One region of the Sporosarcina sp. CAU 1771 genome, then DNA from elsewhere that is predicted to be linked to it. Evidence: riboswitches for the same ligand, from Rfam matches in the RefSeq annotation. Region 1 holds a riboswitch; each other region holds the start of a gene.
What was found. A riboswitch is a leader RNA that binds a small molecule or an ion and turns the genes downstream of it on or off. The one in region 1 is predicted to bind cobalamin.
Positions count from the first base shown of each region.

Region 2: it holds a riboswitch for cobalamin, as region 1 does, so the genes downstream of both, ACXYMX_RS03425 (ABC transporter substrate-binding protein) here and ACXYMX_RS11200 (DUF4430 domain-containing protein) in region 1, are expected to answer to the same signal.
Region 3: it holds a riboswitch for cobalamin, as region 1 does, so the genes downstream of both, ACXYMX_RS02690 (ribonucleoside-diphosphate reductase subunit alpha) here and ACXYMX_RS11200 (DUF4430 domain-containing protein) in region 1, are expected to answer to the same signal.

Region 1 is NZ_JBTLRN010000016.1:19,130-24,109, forward strand. Features, by position in the region: gene ACXYMX_RS11200 (DUF4430 domain-containing protein) at 1-2,585, opposite strand, end outside; cobalamin riboswitch at 2,777-2,966, opposite strand; gene ACXYMX_RS11205 (flavin reductase family protein) at 3,317-3,793, opposite strand; gene ACXYMX_RS11210 (betaine/proline/choline family ABC transporter ATP-binding protein) at 4,080-4,980, shown strand, end outside.
Region 2 is NZ_JBTLRN010000002.1:172,670-177,649, reverse strand. Features, by position in the region: gene ACXYMX_RS03430 (FecCD family ABC transporter permease) at 1-850, opposite strand, end outside; gene ACXYMX_RS03425 (ABC transporter substrate-binding protein) at 843-1,841, opposite strand; cobalamin riboswitch at 1,962-2,144, opposite strand; gene argS (arginine--tRNA ligase) at 2,631-4,298, opposite strand; gene ACXYMX_RS03415 (YwiB family protein) at 4,295-4,720, opposite strand; gene ACXYMX_RS03410 (transglycosylase domain-containing protein) at 4,965-4,980, shown strand, end outside.
Region 3 is NZ_JBTLRN010000002.1:11,102-16,081, reverse strand. Features, by position in the region: gene ACXYMX_RS02700 (ribonucleotide-diphosphate reductase subunit beta) at 1-329, opposite strand, end outside; gene ACXYMX_RS02695 (flavodoxin) at 308-748, opposite strand; gene ACXYMX_RS02690 (ribonucleoside-diphosphate reductase subunit alpha) at 733-2,955, opposite strand; cobalamin riboswitch at 3,442-3,620, opposite strand; gene ACXYMX_RS02685 (ABC transporter substrate-binding protein) at 3,736-4,980, opposite strand, start outside.

The DNA of each region.
Region 1 (4,980 bases):
AAACCGTGATTTATTTCTGGGCTAAGCACACTGACCGTGCTACCTTTAGTAGGTGTAAATGTGAAATAAGCACCTGGCTCATCTTTAACGTAATAAACACTATCAATATCTGCATCAAAAATACCGTTTTGAAGGTTCATAATCGCATTGCCTGTTTTACCTTCATTTGCTTTTTGGTTGCGCTCTTGATTACTTTCGATGCCTGTTGAAATGCCTGTTTCACCTTGGCCAACTGTTACAACAAATAGACCGACATTTTCTGGCCAAATTGCACTAAATGCATCATCCGCATCCTTAATGTATGTTGAACCGTTTACTTTCAGCGCATCATAAGTAACTTTTACAATCGCTGTCCCATCTTTTAAGGCCTTTACTGTCGCATAGCTTCCTGGTTTTCCAGGTTCAATTCCCACTACATCATCACCTGTAATAATTTCATAATGAAAATCAGGCTCAAAGAAGTAGTTACTAATGCCTTCAATTAAAGCTTGCCAACTACGTAGAGGAAGTAATTTAAAATCGTCACCTTGATTTAACTTCAAATGATTTTGTTCATTAATATTTAAATATAGGTTGCCTTCGAGATACGTACCTTTATTTAAAATAGCCGTCGGTGGTAAAATATCTAGCTGCTCTTTCGTAATTTCCATTTTTGCATTTTGTGCATTCGCTGCGAAAGTACCTGTATTTGTCAGCTTTCCTTCTTGGTTCACACGGTAATTATAGGTCCCGTTGTTCGAAAGCTTGAATGCATATGTTTTTGTACCATCAGTATTGATTATTGCTTCACTTTCAGGTTGGATTTCCCCAAACGCGATGAAGTGTTTAACTTTTTGCCCCACAAACAATTCAGCTTCCTGTGGAATTGTGAATGTTACATTTCCTGAGAATGGAATTGCCACATTTATTGCTTGGGCTGATGATGCAATTGGTATTGTAATAACATTACTTAACGCAATAAATTCAGTGTGTTTTGCATCAGGTTCAAATGTATAGAAATATGTCTTCCCCGTAAGTGCCAAGACAGGAATTTGACCTTGTGCAGTTACTTCACCAAACTGTAATGACGTATCGTCTGGCGAATTCTGTCCCACTTTGACAGTGTAATCATTGTTTACAGTCCAACCTGCATTACTTGCTTTAAAATTAAGTTGGCGGAATTGAAATTCTTGATTTTCTTCGGCAGTAACTGTTAGTTGCCCGCCACCGACACTGTTATCGTTGCTATCAAAACCTTCATATCGGTAGTTCCCAACTTGTAGAGTTGTTGAATAAACTCTATACGGCCCTTCAACACCATCTCCGATACTGATTTCTTGTTGGTTAGCATCGTAGAGCTTAAGGCTAACTGCCTTAGGTGCAACGGTAAACTTTACTTCACTTTCAACAGATGATCCTGTTTTTAATCCAGCACTTTTTGCCTGATTAAATGCTTCCGTGGCTTGATTTAACGCTAAAACTTTCGCATCAATATTTTCTTGAATTGCTGTTTCATCTGCAATTAGATCCTGAGCAGATAGAATGATATTTACATACGCGTCTAATTCGGCTTGTGTTACCCAATTTTCAGTAGTGTCTATATCTTTTCCGTCTACACTTACTTTTACTAAGTCTTTGTTTTGCTTAGCTTCCTCAATCGCTGTTTGTAATGCTGTTTTATCAACTTCTTCTATTTCTTCTTTTCCATCTAATACATCGGTTAATTTTTCAAGTGCTGCATCGACACCTGCTTGGCTGCTTTCCATATTTATAAGCTGTGCGTATGCCGCATTATAAGCAGACTGTACATTTGCATTTGCTAAAATTTCGTTTTTGTTTGGGGCACTATTAATCTCTGCAACTTTTTCTGTTAGTGCATCTTTGTTGGCTGGATTAATATAACTATCTTCACCACTACCTCCGCCTAAATCACTTCCAAGGCCATGTACTGTAAACTGCCATCTAATGACGTCGCCATCTTCTGGAAACACCTGGGAGGCACCTACAGGGATAAACTCATTATTGACCGCTACCATCCAACCAGACATATTCGTGTAATCATATTGACCTAACCAATCAGATTTCGTTCGCCCATCAATTTGGCCAGATTTATCAAGAATGTATTGTGGAATTTTCACTTCTCCGGGATTTGGATCATAAACAGATGCTAAATAGAAGCTGTCGTCTATAGTTCCAGTGTTGCTATAATTCTCATCCCCTAAAAAGTCAACCAAAACTTGAGCAACTTTATCTCCCTTATTAAAAGGTACTTGAACAGGCTCTTTTATGTATCCTTGTCCTAGGGTAAATTTTTCAACAGAAATCGTCACGTAGCCGGCTGGTTCAGCCTCATCTAGTGCCATAATCTCGATTTTTGCACTATCATCCGTTGTACTTGAGTCGGGCATTTCTGTATCTATCCCGGTATCTATATCGGTGTCTATATCCGACCCTTCTTCATTTTCTTCATCAATAATAGTCGTGGAACTATTGTCCAATTCGTTCGATTCGAACTCCCGTACTTCTGCAATTGCAGCTGGTGATAATAGCGAGAATGATAAGATGAAAATCATTGCTATATTCAACCACTTTTTAAGAATACTCATTTTTTACCTCCTCAAATTTGTTTTACAAACCTGCACCTAACAATCTTCCTATTAGTCACAACACCCCCCATCCCTTGTATAGAAACCAAAAAGCCCTCACCTCCAGAAAAAAGAGATAAGGGCAGATGTATGCTCAATAAATAGACGAATAGATTGAAAGATACACGATGCTACCTTTTTCCTGGAAGGTATAATGCATGGATATCTTGGCAAGTCTCCTGACTTATGGGTTGAATCGTTTCTTCTGCCTTCCCAGTTTTTCAACCAGTGGCTGTGTAGAAGTCACTTCCCAATTACAGTGGCCGGACCGTTCAGGATTTTCACCTGATTCCTTATTAATCTTTTACCCGAAGGCAAAGAACCAAAATAGTTAGTATTTAGTTGTCATTTATTAGTATAGAAGTATTGGGAAATTTATGCAACTTCTATTTTCCCACTCCAAAAACCGTCGATATATTACAATCCGGTCGTTTCCCGCACAAAAAGGATTCCCCATAGAAACATTATTTACCAGAACTCCGTATTTTTTGTGGAAACGCAATGCCAGTGTGTGACATTGACGTTGTTTCAGACGGGACTTAAGTAATGATTCGCCGATATGTGGTGTGATTGCGTCGATATAAGCCCGATATGTGCCGATATACACTCCAAATGCGTCGATAAAACACAATCCTGTTGTTTCCCACATACAAAAAAAGAATGCCTCACGAATGAGACATCCCTCTGTTCAGTTACCACGATCGATTCCAAATAGGCGCTACGCTTGAGAACTTACCTTTGTAATAAGCAAGCGGATTTCCGTCGTCAAATTCCATAGATGTAACTTTCCCCACATAGATTACGTGGTCGCCGCCGTCATATGTCGCCCAAGGTTCGCAGTCTACATACGCTAGTGCGTCTTGTATGCGGTCTCCGTACTTCCCTTTTTCGAATGTAAAAGGTGGCTTATCAAATATCCGACCTGCAAAGTGCATTGCTGTATCTTGTTGGTTTTCTTTAAGAATATTTACAGTGAACGTATTGTCTTTTAAAAAATCGACTGCCTTCGTTGTTCGATCTACTGAAACGAGGACGAGTGGTGGATCAAGTGATACGGATGTAAATGAATTTGCAGTGAAGCCGTGCGTTCCTTGATCCGTTTCACAAGTTACAACTGTTACACCCGTTGCAAAACGTCCCATACAATCCCTAAATTCCTTCGTGTCCAAAGATATCACCCCTCGTGCTTTCTATTACAAATAGTATATGTGTATTTATTTATCTAGTCCATTGAAAATACTTTAAAACAAGAGATTAGCGGGGGAAAACACAGTTATTTATTTACAGGAATCCCTCTACCATACATTTCGTGGTGCGAAATATATATTTTTATGTTATACTGAGGAAGTAAGACATTAATCCGAACACTTTGATTACTCCCTTTTATTTGTATTAACTGCAAAATTAGTGGTTCATTCGGAAATAATATGTTTTTAAATATTATAGGAGGTACTTATGTTAAAGTTTGAAAATGTATCAAAAGTGTACGACGGTGGATTTAAAGCAGTAAAGTCCGTCAACTTTGAAATTGAAGCAGGTGAATTACTTGTCCTTATTGGGCCCAGTGGTTCTGGTAAGTCTACCACAATGAAAATGATCAACCGCATTATCCCCCACACAAGCGGAACAATCTCCATCAACGGCAAGGATATCAAATCCTACAACCAAGCCGAACTTAGAAGAAGCATTGGTTATGTCATTCAACAAATCGGCCTTTTCCCCCATTATACGATTGAAAAAAATATTGCTATCGTTCCTCAACTAAAAGGTTGGAAACAGGACGTTATTCAAGCACGTGTAAAAGAACTTCTTGAATTAGTTGGTTTAGATCCTGAAATTTACGCAACTCGTTACCCAAAAGAACTTTCAGGTGGTCAACAACAACGTATCGGTATTGCGAGAGCTTTAGCATCTAATCCTGATATTATTTTAATGGATGAACCCTTCAGTGCGCTTGACCCAATTTCACGGGAGCAGCTGCAAGGTGAATTGCTTTCATTGCATAAGAAACTGAAAAAGACAATAGTTTTTGTAACACATGATATGGACGAAGCGCTAAAAATGGGCGATCGTATTGCCATCATGAAAGATGGAGAGTTGCTGCAATTAGACACTCCTGAGAAATTACTTCACGAGCCTGCACACGGATTTGTTGAAGAGTTTATGGGTAAACACAGAATCATTCAAAATCCTGAACTCATGCCCGTTACTGAAATCATGTCGGAATCCATCGTTACTTCACTTCCGAATCGTTCTCCGGAAAGAGCCCTCGCTCTCATTCGACAACGAAAAATTACGAATCTTGTCATCGCCGATGAAGATAACAAACTACTCGGTATCGTGTCTGCTTACGATT
Region 2 (4,980 bases), on a different contig from region 1:
CATTCATGAAGGATAACGTCAATAAATGACGATGATCGGACCCCCATAATAGACGCGTCATATGAGGTACAACTAAACCTACGAAACCAATTGTTCCTGATACAGCAACTGCCGCGCCCGTTAACACAGACCCACCAATTAAGATCATGAACTTTCGACGTTTCACGTTGACACCTAAATGATGCGCACGTTCTTCACCGAACAACATCGCATTAAGTTCCCTGCGGTTGAACCAAAGCAGCAGGAAACCGATGACGACAAAAGGTAAAATCATATAAACGTAATTCCAACCGCGCATAGATACACTGCCGAGAAGCCAACCAATAATTTGGCGAAGTTCTTCCCCAGTAAGCGCAATCATTAGTGATAAAACCGATCCGAGAAACGAACCGAAAATAATTCCTGTGAGAATAATCGTTTCCATTTTCATCGAGCGGTCAACTAAGCGCGCAAAACCCATGACTAAAAACATCGTTATTGCTGCACCGACCATACTGAATATGGGTAGCGTATATGTACCTAGAAATGGAAGGGAAATGCCAAAAAAGAGTGTCATCACAGCACCAACAGATGCTCCGGATGACACTCCAAGTGTATATGGGTCCGCGAGCGGATTTTTAAGTAGTCCCTGAAAAGCTGCTCCCGATATAGCTAGCGCTGCTCCTACAAGGCCTGCTAACACAACACGTGGCATCCGTATATTCCATAAAATATTCGATGCGACTTCATTCGCTTCCGCATTCCAAAACGTACTGATCGGGATTTTAACTGTCCCGATGGATACCCCGAGCCACACCGCCACAAGAAGCGTGGCAGCGGACACTAGGTAGGCAACGCTTGATTTACTCACCAAATACCTCTGGATAAATGGCTTTTGCAAGTTCTTCCAAGCCTTCTGCTAAACGCGGTGCTGTACGGCTTATTTTGTTTTCATCTAATTGAATCACTTGTTCTTCTTTGATTGCAGTAATTGTGTCGAAACCTGGACGTGCATAAACGTCTTCTACAGCTGTTTCAACGTAGTCATACATCACAATAATAACGTCTGGATTGCGATTCACAATTTCCTCTGGCTCCATAGCGAACCATCCATCTTGGTCAGCTGAAATGTTTTCAACTTTAAGCATTTCAAGCATTTCCTGCATGAATGTGTTTTTTCCTGGCGTATAAATTGACGGTGCAGGAGACGTTTCAACAAATACTGTTTTTTCTATTTCAACATCTGCAATTTTTGCAAGTACTTCTTCCACTTGTGCTTTCATATCTGTAATGATCGCTTCAGCTTCTTCAGTTTTACCTGTTGCTTGTCCAATTGTTTCAATTGCAGCATACGTTTCATCAAAATTGTTTGCAGTTTTCACAACAAACACAGAAACTCCCGCATCTCTAATTTGCTGAAGACCTTCATCGCCCATTCCAAGTCCAGATTCGTGAGCAAAAACGATATCAGGAGTCATGGCAACAATTGCTTCCACATTAAATTCCATGCCGCCAATTTTTTCTTTTTCAAGCGCTTCTGGTGGGTAGTTGTCATAATCATTGACGCCTACAACTTGATCACCAAGACCTAATGCAAACAATGTTTCTGTATTACTTGGAATCATAGATACAATTTTCTCTGGTGCTTTTTCAAATGTAATTTCGTTTCCAACAGCATCTGTTAACGTAATTGGAAATGCTGCTTCTTCGACTACTTCCTCTTCTTCTGGCTTCTCGACTTCAGCTTGTGGCGTTTCATCAACTTCAGGTGTCTCTTCTTTTTCAGTAGAACCTGTTCCACACCCGACTAATAAAAATACTGCTAGCACGGCTAACAACCATAACTTAATTGCTTTACTCATTTTCTTTTCCTCCTGTTTTTTCAAAAAATAAAAACCCCTCGCTTGCACGAAGGATTTGTTAGGGTAAAAATCAGCACATAAAAATATGCAGTTTTACACCAACCTAATCCTCGTAGGTATCAAGGTGACTTCGTAAAGGCAGGTCTCCTGACTTGTGCTCCTAGCGCATCGCATCTTCCCGGAAGTTTCCAGTGATCTAAAACGATTGGCTCACACTTACAGTGGCGGGACCGCGCCGGAATTAAACCGGCTTCCCTTTTAACCCTATCTTGAGAATAGGGCACCTTTACTTTTTTGATTATTTAATTGTTTTCGCCTTTTATTATACTACATTTTTCGCCTTTGTCGATACTGGCTGTTTATTGTTGGTTTTCGGCGCTCGTGTGTCGGTTATCGGCGCTTGCGTCTTGTATATCGGCGACAACTGACCCGATATCGACGTTCCAGCTCCAGATATCGGCGCTTGCAACCGTTATATCGGCGAAACATGACGTTCGCACTATAAATTTCATCAAAAAAAACTGACACACCTCAGTGCGGCAAAGCAATTTACATTTCTTCAGGATCAGATACGCCAATTAGTTTTAACCTGTTCTCTACTATTATATATCGGCGCTCGAGTGTCACTTATCGGCGGTTGCGTCTCATATATCGGCGACAACTGACCCGATATCGACGCTCCAGCTCACGATATCGGCGCTCACAACCGATATATCGGCGAATCATGACATTCGCACTATTAATTTCATCAAAAAAAACTGCCACACCTCAGTGCGGCAGCAAAGAATTTTACATTTTTTCAGGTGCAGATACGCCAATAACTTTTAATGCGTTCGCAATCGTTGTACGAGCGGCTGTTATTAAAGCCAAACGCGCTTCTGATAGCTCAACATTTTCTGGATCCAACACCTTGTCTGCATTGTAAAACGAGTGGAATGCTGCAGCTAGTTCTTGGATATATGTTGCAACACGGTACGGTGAACGAGAGCGCGCAGCATCTGCTACGATACTTGGGAAGTCACCGATTTTCTTTTGTAAATCAATTCCTTTTTCTGATGTCAATAACGCTGTACCTTCTGGGTTCGCAGTAATCTTCATTTCCTCTGCTTGACGTAGAATCGATGAAATTCGAGCATGTGCGTATTGCGCATAGTAAACCGGATTTTCATTTGAATGCGAAACCGCTAAATCTAGGTCGAAGTCCATTTGAGTGTCCCCAGAACGCATAACGAAGAAATAACGAACTGCATCTAGACCCACATCTTCAACGAGTTCACGTAATGTAACCGCCTTACCTGTACGTTTGCTCATCATCATGCGCTCGCCGTCCTTGTATAAGTGAACCATTTGCGCAACGATGACTTCAAGCTTATCGCGGTCATATCCGAGCGCTTCGATTGCAGCTTTCATCCGGGGAATATACCCGTGATGATCCGCACCCCAAATGTTGATGAGCTTGTCGAATCCACGCTGAATTTTATCTTCGTGATAGGCAATGTCTGGCAAGATATACGTGAACGAGCCGTCGTTTTTAATTAACACACGGTCTTTGTCGTCGCCAAACGTAGTTGAACGGAACCAAGTTGCACCGTCTTCTTCAAACACATGGCCATTCGAACGCAATTTCTCTAATGCACTTTCGATTTTTCCGCTTCCGTAGAGACTCGTCTCAGAAAACCAATTGTCGAAAGGTACACGGAAATCTTCCAAATCTTGCTTTAACTTCGCAAGTTCATACGTTAAGCCGTATTCACGGAAAAACGCAAAACGCTCTTCTTTTGATACATCTTTATATTTATCCCCAAATTCTGCAACGAGACGTTTTCCAAGTTCGATGATGTCTTGTCCATGATAGCCGTCTTCTGGCATTTCACACGCTTCACCAAGTGCTTGGAAATAACGTGCTTCAACTGATTTGGCAAGATTGTCAATTTGGTTTCCTGCATCGTTGATGTAATATTCACGTTTCACATCAAAACCTGCCATGTCCAACACATTACATAAAGAATCTCCCACCGATGCACCGCGCGCATGGCCTAAGTGAAGATCTCCTGTTGGATTCGCGGATACGAATTCAACTTGTACTTTTTCTCCAGCGCCTGCATCCGATCGACCGTAGTCTTCACCTTGTTCAAGAACTGTTTTGACTACTTCTTGTAAGTAGTCTTTTTTCAATGTGATGTTAATGAAACCTGGTCCAGCAATTTCAATTTTTTCAATCGATGCACTCACTTTGTCAACATGTTCTACAATCGCTTCAGCAATTGCACGAGGTGGCTTTTTCGCTAGCTTCGTCAATTGCATTGCAATATTCGTAGCGTAGTCTCCATTTTCTTTACTTCTTGGCGTTTCTAAAATAACGGACGGCATATCCGCTTCTTCAATTAGTCCTGCCTTGAGTACTGCTTCATGCAGTGCTGATTTTACTTCTTGTTGAATTTTTTCTACTGCGTTCATTTTGTTCCCTCCGAATATGTAATCGATAATTTGTATGTTCCAAGGATTGCTCCTTCTGCTAATAAGTTATAACCGACATTGAATTGCCCATTTGAAACATTCCCCACAAATTCAAGTCGCTTTGTTTGGACGATTAATTCAAAAGCGGCGGGTCCATTTCCATAGTTGCCTGGTCTGGTTTCTTCTAACTCAAATGGAAGTCGCATATTTACTGCCCCACTGCGCATAATAAGTGCATCTTCTTCACCTAATTTAACAGTCGTCTGAACGGCTTCGCTATCTTGCGTTTCTACAAACTTTAAATACAGTCTACCCGATTTCTGAATGCATTCCCCGGTTAGTTGTAAATTATGCGTTTCTTCGTCCTGTTCAGGATGCTGAATCGATGATTTAAGTTGTATGGTTACGTATTGCTTTTCCATACGTTCAACCCCTTTTTGTGAATTCCATTAATTAAAAATAAAATAGTGCATTTTAAAATGATCGTGCTCCACTATCAAACACGTGCTGATCGACGATAAAATCAAACATCTTCTTATTATATCCTTTTATCGCTGTATTTTTCAATCATGTCTACTCTTTCGTTAGAAATGTTCATAATAAAGGGTTTAATTTTGTTCACTAGTTCGCATACTAGATTCAATTACGTGGACGAGGTGGGATGCAATGAGGCGTACGGTTT
Region 3 (4,980 bases), on a different contig from region 1:
AACGATTTAACCGACGGGTCCGTTGTAAACTGCGAAATCCTAGCTGCGATGTCCGTTTGTGGACCGTCCAACGTCGCTAACAAACCGATAATCTTTAAAAAAGCGGCCTGTTCTTCCTGAGGCAATGTCGGAAACTGCTTCGCATCTTGCGTCATATCGACTTCATTGGCCGTCCAAAACAAAGCTCGGATACGTTGCCTTAACATATAAAAGTGCGGGTGAGCTAAGTCATTCCAATTTAAAATGCCGCTCGCTTCCCCACCAAAAATTGCTGTCGATTTATTCGGTTGTGCTGGATCTAATACTTTTACGCGTTCAAGTGTAACCATTGTTGTAAAACCCCTTCCGTCCAGTTTCGTATTTTACTTTCCTGTGACCCTCTTGGACTTTGTTCGATTTTAAGTGGGTCTAGTTTGGATTGATAAAATCGCGCCAATTTCACCGCGGCCCCGCAGAAAAGCTCGTCTCCCCCGAACTGCGTATCTCCCGTTCCAAAAACATAGACATTATCGGGTTTGTAGCCGACGTCCGCGACGAAATCTTTTACCTCGTTCGGCGTCGAACCACTATCCCATGTAAATGAACCAATGAGCACCGCGTCAAACTCCCGAGGATTTGGAACGACCCCAATTCCAATACGGTACAAATGCACGTCCACGCCTTTTCCGACCAAAGTTTCTTCGATGATTTCAGCCACTTCTTGCGTATTTCCGCTCCAAGATGCGTAAGCGATTAAGAATGACACCATTCACACTCCGCAATATCCGTTGCGCTCGAACGGGTATAATACGTTGTCTTCATACCCGATTTCCAAGCTTGGACATGCAAATCAAGTAGAACCGAAGCACGAATTGTATTCGGCACATATATATTAAACGAAATGGCTTGATCGATATGGCGCTGTCTTGCCGCATTTTGTTTCACAGACCACCGCTGATCGACGATGTACGCTGAACGTCTGTAAATATCATACGTGTTGTGATCTAAATCCGGTGCGACGGTTGGTAACTTGTAATCCTTCTTCTCTTCATGGAAAAACGGTTTAAATATCGGGTCAATCGAAGCCGTCGAGCCCGCAATTACCGATGTCGATGAATTCGGTGCAACTGCCATTAAATAACCGTTTCGCATACCGTTTGTAGAGACATCTACACGAAGTTCACGCCACTTTTTTGAGTCATAGCCTTTATTCGAAAAATAATCCCCAGTTTGCCAATCCGAGCCTTCAAATAATGGATACGCACCTTTTTCTTTCGCTAATTCCATGGATGCCGAAATTGTTAAATAAGCGATTTTCTCATAAAGCTCATCTGCATAATCAACCGCTTCGTTCGATTCCCACTGAATTCCCTTTAACGCCAATAAATGATGCCACCCAAATGTCCCCAGTCCAATTCCTCTGTACCTCGAGTTCGTTCGAGCTGCTTGCACAACCGGAATCTTGTTTAAATCAATGACGTTATCTAACATGCGCACTTGAATTTTGATAAGGCGTTCCAAAACATTTTCAGGAACCGCTCGTCCTAAATTAATCGAAGATAAGTTACACACAACGAAATCACCTGGTTTTGACCGCGTCACAATCACATCATCTTCTAACGTGACCGATTGAAACTCTGTCGCGCTCATATTTTGAGTGATTTCTGTACATAAATTCGAAGAATAAATCATTCCTTCATGCTTATTCGCATTGGCACGGTTTACTTCATCACGGTAAAACATGAACGGCACACCTGTCTCCAACTGGCTACGCAAAATTCTCTTCATCAAATCAATCGCCGGAACGGTTTCACGACTCAAGGTCGGATGATTTACACACGCTTCGTACTTTTCCCGGAAAGAACCGCTTCCTCGCTTTTCATCGTAAAAATCTTCCAACGAAAAGCCCATTACTTCACGAACTTCATGCGGATCAAACATATGCCAATCACCACGTGCTTCGACTTGTTCCATGTATATATCCGGCAGACAAACACCTGTAAAAATATCATGTGCACGCAAGCGCTCGTCACCATTATTTAATTTCAAATCGAGAAACGTGAAAATATCCTTATGAAAAACATCTAGGTAAACAGCGATTGCCCCTTGTCGTTGACCCAACTGATCGACACTTACCGCCGTATTATTTAATTGCTTAATCCAAGGAAGCACGCCACTTGAAGCCCCTTTAAACCCACGAATCGCTGAGCCTCTACTACGAACTTTCCCCATATAAACACCGATGCCACCGCCGTATTTCGACAAATTGGCAATGTCCGTGTTGCTGTCATAAATTCCTTGCAGCGAATCGTCAACTGTATCGATAAAACAACTCGATAGTTGCCCGTGCGTTTTCCCTGCATTCGATAACGTCGGCGTCGCAACCGTCATATATAAGTTGCTCATCGCCCAATACGACTCCGCTATCTTTTCTAGACGGTCAACAGTTTCATCTTGCATGAGCGTCATTGCGATCACGAGCCATCGTTGCTGTGGAAGTTCAACCGCCTTTTTATTGAAATCAACTGCGACGTAACGGTCCATAAATGTCTTTAATCCAATGTATGTAAATAACTTATCTCGCTTTAATTCCAATAAATGCCCTAACGCTTGCAGATCTTCCCTTGAATATTTCTCAGTTAGAACTGGTGTATACAATCCTTTTTCAACTAACGTTTCAACATGATCCGCAAAATTCACATAGACTTCCTTCCCATTTTGCAATTCATAATCTCCATATACTTCGTACAGCAGTATTCGCGAAGCAACAAACGTCCAGTACGTTTCATCTTCTGCGACAAAGCTAATCGCTTCCAACGTCATTGCTTTTGCCCAAACCGAGTCCTTCTGTCCAGGAAATCGACTTCTCCAACGTTCACTCACTTTTATAAGTGGAGCCATCTTCTCCACACCAAATTCATTTTCTAGCTCGATCAGTAGCTGCTCTATTCCTCGTACGTTCACTTGTGTTGTCATCTTTTATCCATCTCCTTTGAAATTGGCTTTGTTAAATAATGTTGTTGATTTCAATTTATCCAGCGTAGAAGCGACAAGTGTGAGCCGAAGTAGGAAGACCGACAGTGAACTTCTTGCGGGCTTCCTACGGGAGGCCATCACAGAGCGCCGGAGCGATTTCTGAATCTCGCTTCCTCGCAAACTGCCTTGTTCTTTTCGACGCGGTGTCTAGTCTGCATTCGCCAGCCTCTCGGGGTCACAAGTCATTTTGCTGGGGCCTAGGTCATGAAACTGTTGCGACAGGACGTCGCGCACTTAAGTTGCGTTCCTTCATGAACGGAGAATTCCGCTTTTCCATAGAAAAAAGCGATGAATCCGCCTCTTCGGCAGAGCCATCGCTCATAGATTTGTAAGTTGGAAACAGAATGAGGTCGTGAAAAATCCATAAAAAGACGGAATGATCACGGATACCCGCTCGCTTCCACCTCTCAACCCCCGAAGAAAGTGTCGCTTGACGATGAAAAGGCAGGTCTACTGGCTTGCGCGTCGTCCTTCCACTTGCCTTCCCATGGAGTTATCCACAGTGACGTTGTAAGTGGTCGTCAGCGTTTACAGTTGCGGGGACAGCTCCGACATTCCGGATTCCCTTTTAAACCGATTATGGTACCTATTCATCGTTTCACACTATATGTAGTATCTTATTTACTTACTATACCCTAACATGTTGTGGTCGTACTTGCAATTAGAATTTATCGAAAGTCAAAAAAACACCAAGCCCGAAGACCTGGTGTCATTCACTACTTATTTACTTGCTTTGTATTTGTCTAAATGCTCTTTTGCTTTTGCTGCATCTGCTTCAAGAGTATTTCCTGTGTCTACTAGAGGGCTTAGTGTCGAGAATGCTTTTACTTTGTTCCCGCCGTAGAAAGTTATGAAATCTTCTTGATTGATTGAATAAAGAACTGCTTTTCGAAGATCTTCGCTTTCAGCAACGTCACGACCTGCTGTATTGAAAATCATGTACGTTACAGCGTTACTTGGTATTTTTTGCAACTCTAACTTCTCGTCGCCTTCAATTACATCGAACTTCGTTTCAGGAACTGCATAGAACATATCAATTTCGCTGTTACGAAGAGCTGCAAGTGTACTATCATTGTCTTTAATAAAGCGCATTGTAACGTTTGTAATTGATGGCTCATTCTCAGTTCCTACCATGTAAGCAGGGTTTTTCTGGAATTTTGCATCGTAATCATTTTTTGTAATCATGATATATGGACCACTTGTATATAATTGGTTGTCGTATTTATTTCCTTCAGTTACTGTATTTACGTCACCGTAAGGAATGTCTTTATCTACATCAAATGTAGCAACATCATATGTGTTAATACTTTCAACTTGTTTTTTAGAAACGATACCAGCTGATTGGTGAGCCAAATAGTTTAGTACTTGTGGGAACGGCTCTGTTGTAGTCATTTTCACAACTTGGTATTTTCCTTCTTTGTTGTTTGAAGCTGTTTTTTCAGCAACTAATTCAGAGATTTTTGTTTCTAAACCATTCTCAAGTGCTTCTTTAATTGTTGAAGAACCTGAAGAATCTTTAATTCCTTCTAGTGATGCAAGATCTGTTACCAGTTCAACATCCTTAATGTGCTCATGTAAGCTATACGTACGGTGATCTGGAACAGAGTCTTTGTCTTTTGCACGGTCAAGTGAGAATTTCACGTCGTCAAATCCAACACGTTCCCCAGAATCTACAGCTACTCCGTCAGTTACTTTCGCAAAGTTAATGTCATCACGTAAGATGAAGTAGTATTCTGAGTTTCCTTCAGCAATACTGTGGTTTAAAGATAATGAACCATCAGAAGTAACATTGTCGTCGTCCGTTAAGTTTACTAAACGCACATGCATATTCGTGTTAATGATGTTAATCGATCCATCGTTTGCTTTAACAGGATCTAATGCAGTTAATGTCGATTGAGTTTGTGACAATACTAAAGGTTCTGTTGCTGATTTTGATGCATCATTGAATTTGATACCTTCCCAAGG